2 regions of the Pseudomonas sp. BR20 genome follow, and region 1 is predicted to be linked to the other one. Evidence: predicted binding sites of a transcription regulator. Region 1 holds the regulator's gene; the other holds the start of a gene.
What was found. The regulator FliA, encoded in region 1, starts transcription of late flagellar genes. The targets are predictions, from matches to a motif close to CTAAAGTTTNNNNNNNNNNNGCCGNTAA.
Positions count from the first base shown of each region.

Region 2: the regulator FliA is predicted to act here: its motif matches at 2,711-2,738, upstream of ACHPFG_RS14560 (methyl-accepting chemotaxis protein).

Region 1 is NZ_CP172012.1:4,972,029-4,976,400, reverse strand. Features, by position in the region: gene flhF (flagellar biosynthesis protein FlhF) at 1-903, shown strand, start outside; gene fleN (flagellar synthesis regulator FleN) at 1,009-1,842, shown strand; gene fliA (RNA polymerase sigma factor FliA) at 1,839-2,579, shown strand; gene ACHPFG_RS22815 (chemotaxis response regulator CheY) at 2,749-3,123, shown strand; gene ACHPFG_RS22810 (protein phosphatase CheZ) at 3,142-3,930, shown strand; gene ACHPFG_RS22805 (chemotaxis protein CheA) at 3,942-4,372, shown strand, end outside.
Region 2 is NZ_CP172012.1:3,148,939-3,153,310, reverse strand. Features, by position in the region: gene ACHPFG_RS14570 (Lrp/AsnC family transcriptional regulator) at 1-324, shown strand, start outside; gene ACHPFG_RS14565 (TonB-dependent siderophore receptor) at 510-2,669, shown strand; gene ACHPFG_RS14560 (methyl-accepting chemotaxis protein) at 2,838-4,331, shown strand; gene ACHPFG_RS14555 (class I SAM-dependent DNA methyltransferase) at 4,349-4,372, opposite strand, start outside.

The DNA of each region.
Region 1 (4,372 bases):
CTGCGCGAACTGCTGGAAGTGCAACTGGGTTCGCTGGCCTGGACCCAATTGCAAGGCAGCAAACCGCAACAGGCCAACCTGTGGCGCCGCCTGCAACGCATCGGCCTGTCCGGCCCGTTGTCCCGCGACCTGCTGGCCCTGACCACCGAAATCGAAGAGCCTCGCCAGGCCTGGCGCATGTTGCTGGCCCACCTGGCGCGGATGATCAGCACCCCGGAAATCGAACCCCTGGAAGAGGGCGGCGTGATTGCCATGGTCGGCCCTGCCGGCATGGGCAAGACCACCACCCTGGCCAAGCTGGCGGCGCGTTATGTGCTCAAGTACGGCGCGAATAACATCGCGCTGGTGAGCATGGACAGCTACCGCATCGGCGCCCAGGAACAGCTCAAGACCCTGGGCCGCATCCTCAATGTGCCGGTCACCCACGTCGACCCGGGCCAGTCTCTGGCCAACGCGCTCGATCCGCTGCTGCGCAAGCGTGTGGTGCTGATCGATACCGCCGGCCTGCAAGCCAGTGATCCGGCGTTGCGCATGCAACTGGAAAGCCTGGCCGGGCGTGGCATCAAATCGAAAAATTACCTGGTGCTTGCAACCACCAGCCAGAAACAGGTTCTTACCGCTGCGTACCATAGCTACAAGCGTTGCGGTCTGGCCGGTTGCATCCTGACTAAACTGGATGAAACCGCCAGCCTGGGCGAAGTGTTGAGCCTGGCTATCAGCCATGAACTACCGGTTGCCTATCTGACCGACGGGCCGCGCATCCCGGATGACTTGCATCTGCCGCGCCGTCATCAGTTGGTCAGCCGCGCCGTCAGCGTGCAAATGCAAGAAGAGCCTAGCGAGGAAGCGATGGCCGATATGTTCGCCGACCTTTACCACAACCCGGCAAAACGGGTGGGTTGAGGCGCGATGAACACCGTGAAATGTACCTACATCGATGGTCTGCAAGCGATTCACGCGGCCAAGCCATGTAGCCTGCGTCTAAGCAAGACAAGGTAAAGAAATAAAATGGGCAGCATGCATCCCGTACAGGTGATCGCGGTGACCGGCGGCAAAGGTGGCGTCGGAAAAACTAACGTGTCAGTGAATTTGTCCCTGGCCCTGGCAGAGCTTGGCCGTCGCGTCATGCTGCTGGATGCTGACCTGGGGCTGGCGAACGTCGACGTTCTGCTGGGACTGACGCCTAAACACACCCTTGCCGATGTGATCGAGGGGCGCTGTGAGCTGCGCGATGTGCTGCTCCAGGGCCCTGGCGGGATCCGTATCGTGCCGGCCGCCTCCGGCACCCAGAGCATGGTGCACCTGAGCCCGGCGCAGCATGCCGGCCTGATCCAGGCCTTCAGTGACATCGGCGACAACCTCGACGTGCTGGTGATCGACACCGCCGCCGGGATCGGCGAGTCCGTGGTCAGCTTCGTGCGCGCGGCGCAGGAAGTCTTGCTGGTGGTCTGCGATGAACCCACCTCGATCACCGACGCCTACGCCCTGATCAAACTACTTAACCGTGACTACGGCATGAACCGCTTCCGCGTCCTGGCCAACATGGCCCAGAGCCCGCAGGAAGGTCGCAACCTGTTCGCCAAGTTGACCAAGGTCACGGATCGCTTTCTCGATGTCGCCTTACAATACGTCGGTGCAGTTCCCTACGACGAGTGTGTGCGCAAGGCTGTGCAAAAGCAGCGTGCAGTCTACGAAGCGTTCCCTCGTTCCAAATGCGCATTGGCGTTCAAGGCTATTGCCCAGAAGGTCGATACCTGGCCGTTGCCTGCCAACCCTCGGGGGCATCTGGAGTTTTTCGTCGAGCGATTGGTGCATCAGACGAGCGCAGGACCGGTGCTATGACAGCGAACGGCTATAACGCATACAAGAAGTCTGCCCGTGACAGCCAGGGCGAGTTGATCGAGCGCTATGCGCCACTGGTCAAGCGGATTGCCTATCACCTGCTGGCACGCCTGCCCGCCAGTGTCCAGGTCGAAGACCTGATCCAGGCGGGCATGATCGGCCTGCTCGAAGTGTCGACCAAGTACGACGCGAGCAAGGGCGCGAGTTTCGAGACGTATGCGGGGATCCGCATCCGTGGTGCGATGCTCGACGAAGTGCGCAAAGGTGACTGGGCGCCGCGTTCGGTGCACCGCAATACACGCATGGTCAGTGACGCAATTCGTGCAATTGAAGCAAAAACCGGTCGCGACGCTAAAGATCACGAAGTTGCGGCCGAACTCCAATTGAGTCTCGACGATTATTACGGGATTTTGAACGATACCTTGGGCAGCCGCCTGTTCAGTTTCGACGACCTGTTGCAGGACGGCGAACACGAAGGGCTGCATGAGGACGGCGCGAGCACGCATATGGAGCCGTCGCGTGACCTGGAAGATGAGCGTTTCCAGGGGGCGTTGGCGGACGCCATTGCCAACTTGCCGGAGCGTGAGCGGTTGGTGTTGGCGCTGTACTACGACGAAGAGCTGAACCTCAAGGAAATCGGTGAGGTCCTGGGGGTCAGCGAATCGCGTGTCAGCCAGTTGCACAGCCAGTGCGCGGCCCGCTTGCGGGGGCGTTTGGGAGAGTGGCGAGCGCGCTGACAGGCAGTGTGGGGAGCACTGCAAAGCGATACCGCGAAGGTGATTGGCCTTCGCGGGTTCGACCCGTGGTGCCCCTGGCAGTCCTTGTTGTGTATGCCTGTTGATTGAAATGGCGCGTCCAGGTGCTGGGCGCGTTTAAGACTGCTTGGAGGTCGAATTGGACAAGAACATGAAAATCCTCATCGTTGATGACTTCTCAACGATGCGGCGGATCATAAAAAACCTGTTGCGTGACCTGGGGTTCACAAACACGGTCGAGGCGGATGATGGCCTTACGGCGATTCCGATCCTCAACAGCGGGAGCATCGACTTTCTGGTAACGGACTGGAACATGCCGGGCATGACCGGTATCGACTTGTTGCGCCACGTGCGTGCCGACGAAAAATTGCGCAGCCTTCCCGTGTTGATGGTGACCGCCGAAGCCAAGCGTGAACAGATCATCGAAGCCGCCCAAGCCGGGGTCAACGGTTACGTGGTTAAACCATTCACTGCACAGGCCTTGAAAGAGAAGATCGAAAAGATCTTCGAACGCATCCACGGCTGATGCCATCGCGGGGGAGCTATGGAGCATAAAGAAACGTCACAGGGCGACTTTGAGTCGACCCTGAAAAAGCATGCTCACCAGTTGGTCGACAGCCTTGAAAAAGGCCATTTCGGCGACGCGGTGCAGTTAATCCATGAGCTTAACCAGACCCGTGACCGCGGCCTGTACCAGGAAGTGGGCAAGCTCACACGCGAGCTGCACAGTGCAATCGTCAATTTCCAGATTGACCCGCACATGCCCCAGGCCGAAGAGATTTCGCAGATCACCGACGCCACCGAACGCCTGTCCTATGTGGTCAGGCTGACTGAGGCGGCGGCCAACCGCACCATGGACCTGGTGGAAAACGCCACGCCCCTGGTCAACGGCATGGCCACGGAAGCCCAGGCGCTCAGCGTTGACTGGGGCCGCTTCATGCGCCGTGAAGTCGGTGCAGAAGAGTTTCGTGAGCTGGCCCGTCGGGTTGAGGGTTTTTTGTCACGCAGTGAGCAGGAAAACCGCACGGTTTCCAGCAACCTCAATGACATTCTGCTGGCCCAGGATTACCAGGACCTGACCGGTCAGGTGATCAAGCGTGTGACCCAGTTGGTCACCGAAGTGGAAAGCAACCTGCTCAAATTGGTACTCATGGCCGGCCAGGTCGACCGTTTTGCCGGCATCGAACATGACCGCGAAGCGATCCTCTCTGAAAAAGATCCACAAAAACATCTCGCCAAGGGTGAAGGTCCGCAGATTCATGCCGATAAACGTGAAGACGTTGTGTCAGGTCAGGATGACGTAGATGACCTGTTATCCAGTTTAGGCTTCTAAGGAGCACCCACATGAGCTTCGGCGCCGATGAAGAGATCCTTCAGGATTTCCTTGTAGAGGCCGGCGAAATTTTAGAGCAACTGTCCGAACAACTGGTCGAGCTGGAAAGCCGCCCGGATGATGCGAACCTGCTCAATGCAATTTTTCGCGGTTTTCATACTGTAAAAGGGGGCGCCGGCTTCCTCCAGCTCCATGAGCTGGTGGAGTGCTGCCACATCGCCGAGAACGTGTTCGACATCCTGCGCAAGGGTGAGCGTCACGTTGATTCGGAGTTGATGGACGTGATTCTCGAAGCACTGGATGCGGTCAACGGGATGTTCAGCGAAGTGCGCGAACGTGCCCCGATCACCGCAGCCACCCCGGAACTGCTGGCCGCCCTGGCGCGCTATGCCGAGCCGGCCGATACCTCGGCAGCGCCGGTGGTCGAAGCCGCACCGGAACC
Region 2 (4,372 bases), 1.8 Mb from region 1:
AAGGACTACCAGGCCAACCTGGATCGCAAGCTGCTCGGCCTGGACATCATGGCGTTCGTGCACGTGCGTTTTGCGATCCACACCGACCATGCCCCGGATGCGTTTGAAGCAGTGATCAAAGAGCTGCCTCAGGTGCTGTCTTGCCACAAGATCACCGGCGATGCGGACTATCTGTTGCAGGTATTGGCGGAGGATCTGGACAGCTACAGCGAGTTTGTCGAGAGCGTGCTGCGGCGGCAGCTGGGGATTGCGTCGATCCAGTCGAGCCTGGCGTTGCGCGAGGTGAAGGCGACGAGTCGGGTGGCGATTCCAAAACGCGATTGAACGCGCTAAAGAAGACATTGAACACGGCAGGTGATGGCTAAAAGCCTGCCCTCAACATGTGAAAAATTCGTTAACTAATTCTCCCCAAAGGCTTTTTCCTGCAAGCTTAACCTGCCAAACTAATGCGAATAATTATCAACAGATTTATTATTTGCCAAGAACGGCAGTCGGGGAGAGTTCAGTTCATGTCTGTGCAACAACACGGCGGTAAAGGTTTTACACTCAGTTTGATCGCGTTGGCGGTGTGTCTGGCTGCTTCACAAGCGGCCTTCGCCGTCGATACCGAAGCGCCGCCCACCATCCTTGAACTGGGTGCCACGCAAATCTCCGGCGAAGAGCAGCTTGGCGAAACCACTGAAGGTACGCAGTCATACACCACCGGAAAGATGGCCACCGCCACCAAGCTCCCACTGACGATGCGCGAGACGCCCCAGGCTGTCACGGTCATCACCCGTCAGCGCATGGACGACCAGGCCATGACCAGCGTCAACGACGTGGTCAAGAACACCCCCGGCCTGTTCCTCAGCCAATCCAGCGGCCCTGGTCGGCAGACGTACAGCTCGCGTGGCTTCGACATCGACAACATGATGTTCGATGGTATCCCCAGTTCCTATTCCGGCTACGCCAATAGCGTGCAGCCCAACCTGGCGATGTTCGACCGTGTGGAGGTGATTCGTGGCGCCACAGGCCTGGTCACCGGCGCCGGTAACCCTTCCGCGGCGATCAACTTTGTGCGCAAGCGCCCCACCGCCACCCCGCAGGTATCGATCACCGGTGCCGCCGGCAGTTGGGACGATTATCGCGGCGAATTCGACGCCTCCAATGCATTGAATGACAGCGGCACCTTGCGCGGCCGCGTAGTGGGCTCCTACCGCGACGCCAACAGTTTCCGCGACGGGGAAGAAAGCGACCACGGCCTGTTCTACGCCATTGGTGAAGCCGACCTCAGCGAAAACACCACCGCTACCCTGGGCTTCTCGCGCCAGGAGGACCAGACCAACTTCTTCTGGGGGGGCTTGCCCATCGGCACCGACGGCCACCACCTGAACCTGCCCCGCTCCACCAACCCCGGCTCAGACTGGGAAAACAAGAAGCTGACCATTGACACCGTATTTGGTGACATCGAACATCGCTTCGACAACGGCTGGAAGCTCCACGTCGCGGGTTCGTCGTCACAGTTGGACGGCGTATTCACTGGTACCTATCAGTCGCGCTACAAGACCACACTTGCGCGCACCGCCTACCAATCCCACCAGGACGACAAACAGTACGGCCTGGACACCTTCTTCAGCGGCCCCGTCGAAGCCTTTGGCCGCACCCATGAGGTGGTCGTCGGCACCAGCAAGCGCATCTACGACGCGACGTCCAAGGAATACAGCCCCTACGACACCAACTACCCGCTCAATGGGGCAAAGCCGGACTTCGTACGCGATGGCAAAGGCCACAGCATCACCACTCAAGATGGCGTGTACCTGACCACCCGCCTGAACCTGGCAGATCCGCTCAAGGTGATCCTCGGTGCGCGCGTGGATTGGTACGACTACGATGACCGTCAGGACGACGGCGACTACAAAGTCACCCGCAACCTCACGCGCTACGCCGGTGTGATCTACGACCTGAATGATCAATATTCGGTCTACGCCAGCTACACCGACATCTTCACACCGCAGACAAGCCGAGACTTTTCGGACAAGCCGCTGGAACCTATCGTCGGCGAGAACTACGAAGTCGGTATTAAGGGCGAATACTTCAACGGCGCGCTCAACGCCAGCATGGCCGTATTCCAGATCGACCAGAAAAACCGCGCAACGCTGCCAGACAGCCAGGTCGGATGCCCGATCACTGCCTGCTATGAAGCCTCGGGCCTGGTACGCAGCCAAGGTATCGACCTTGAACTGCAAGGCGCGCTCACCGAGAACTGGCAAGTCGGCGGCGGTTTCACCTACACCCGTGCCCATTACATCAAGGACACCAAGCCGGCCAACGACAACCAGCGCTTCGACACCGACACCCCGGAGCGCCTGTTCAAGCTCACCACTTCCTACCGCTTCCAGGGCCCACTGGAAAAACTGCGCATCGGTGGCAACGTCTACTGGCAGAGCCGCATGTACAACGATGTGGTCCTCGCCAATAGCAATACCTATCGCCTGGAACAAGGCAGCTATGCAGTTGCGGACGTCATGGCCGGCTACCAGGTGAACAAACACCTGGACCTGCAGTTGAACGTAAACAACATCTTTGACCGCACCTACTACTCGGCAATCGGCACCAGCCCGATCTGGGGCTCTACCGACACCTACGGCAACCCGCGCAGCTTTGGCGTCACGGCAAAGTACAGCTTCTGACCGCCACCCGATAGACGGCTACCGACCCCGGGTAGCCGTTCCTCAAGTCCCGTCCCCTGATGCCGATATACGCTTGGCGTCACTGAATCCAATAAAAACCAAAAACACCTGATTCGCTCCACCCTGCCCCTCGCTTTGTCTCGGCCAGACCACATGGAGTAAGTGTGAATGCCCACCCGTACGCGTTTTTTCGAGCACTACCGCAAGGCCGACCGCATCATGCTGGCACTTATCTGGCTGATGTTCCTGTTCTCCCTCGGCCTGGCGTTCTGGCACGACACGTTACTCCAGGCCATAGTCGTGGGTGGTGGCACCAGCGTGGTGCTCTCCGCGCTCTATCGAGCCATCAGCGGCACCCGTGTGATGCGTTGCGCCTTGGGCGCTGGCCTGATGGTGATGGCCGCGCTGCAGATCAACCAGGCACAAGGCGTGATCGAAGCGCACTTCGGGATTTTCGCGCTGCTGGCAGTGCTGACGTTCTATCGAGACTGGCTGCCGATCCTGGTGGCGGCGCTCACCATTGCCGTGCACCACGTGGTGTTCCACGCCTTGCAACATCAAGGCTTCCCGGTATTCGTGATGGCGCATCACGGCGGTTGGACCATGGTGTTCGTCCACGCCTTCTACGTGGTGATGGAAACCGTCGCCCTGCTCTACCTCGCTGTACACAGCCAGACCGAAGCCGTCGAGAGCCAGGAAATGCTCGAGAAGATGCTCGCCGTCACGTCCCAGTTCACCGGAGAAAGCACTCAGGGTGAAGGCAAGGTACGCGTGTCCCTTGCAAGGCGTTTCGAGCACTTCCTGCAGCAACTCACCCACCTGATCGACGGTGTCGCCCGCGACTCCCATGGCTTGGGCCAACTGGGCCAGGAACTGGCCAGCGCCAGCGGCACCCTGGAAAAAGGTGCGCGGCACCAACTGGCGGAAATCACCCAGATGACCGGCTCGATGCAACGCATGGAAGACGCCATGGGCCACATCGCCGTGCATGTCGAACAAGCGGTGGAACACGCCGGCAAAGCCAGCAAACAAATCCTGCGCGGCCAGGAAAGCGTCGGCCGCGCCCAGCACGAAATAACCCAACTCGCCTCACGCCTGGAAGGCACCAACCAGACCGTCCAAGGCCTGGCCACGCAAACCGAGCAAATCGGCTCCGTGCTCGAAGTCATCAGCAGCATCGCCAACCAGACCAACCTCCTGGCCCTCAACGCCGCCATCGAAGCAGCCCGCGCTGGCGAACAAGGCCGCGGCTTCGCCGTCGTCGCCGACGAAGTGCGCAGCCTGGCGCAACGCACCGCCGTGTCCACCCAGGAAATCAAAACCATCATCGAGGGCCTGCAGCAAGGCAGCCGCCAGGCCGTGGAAGCCATGCACGACAGCCGCCAGGGCGTGGAACGGTGTGTGGAGGACAGTCAGCTGGCAGTGGAAATGCTGCAAGCGGTGGGTAACGACATTACCCAGATCGACGAGTTGAATGGGCGGATTGTGATGACTACCCGCGAGCAGACCTCGGCGAACCTGGAGATTGTGGGGCGGTTGCAGTCGGTGCAGAGCATTGCTCAAAACACCGCTGACGAGGTGGAGATGCTGGCCAGGAGCAGCGAGCAGTTGCCGCCGATTGCGGTGCGGTTGGATGCGTTGGGAAGGAGGTTTCATCACTAGCACTCTTCGGCAGTTTATTAACGCTTCACACACACAAACAA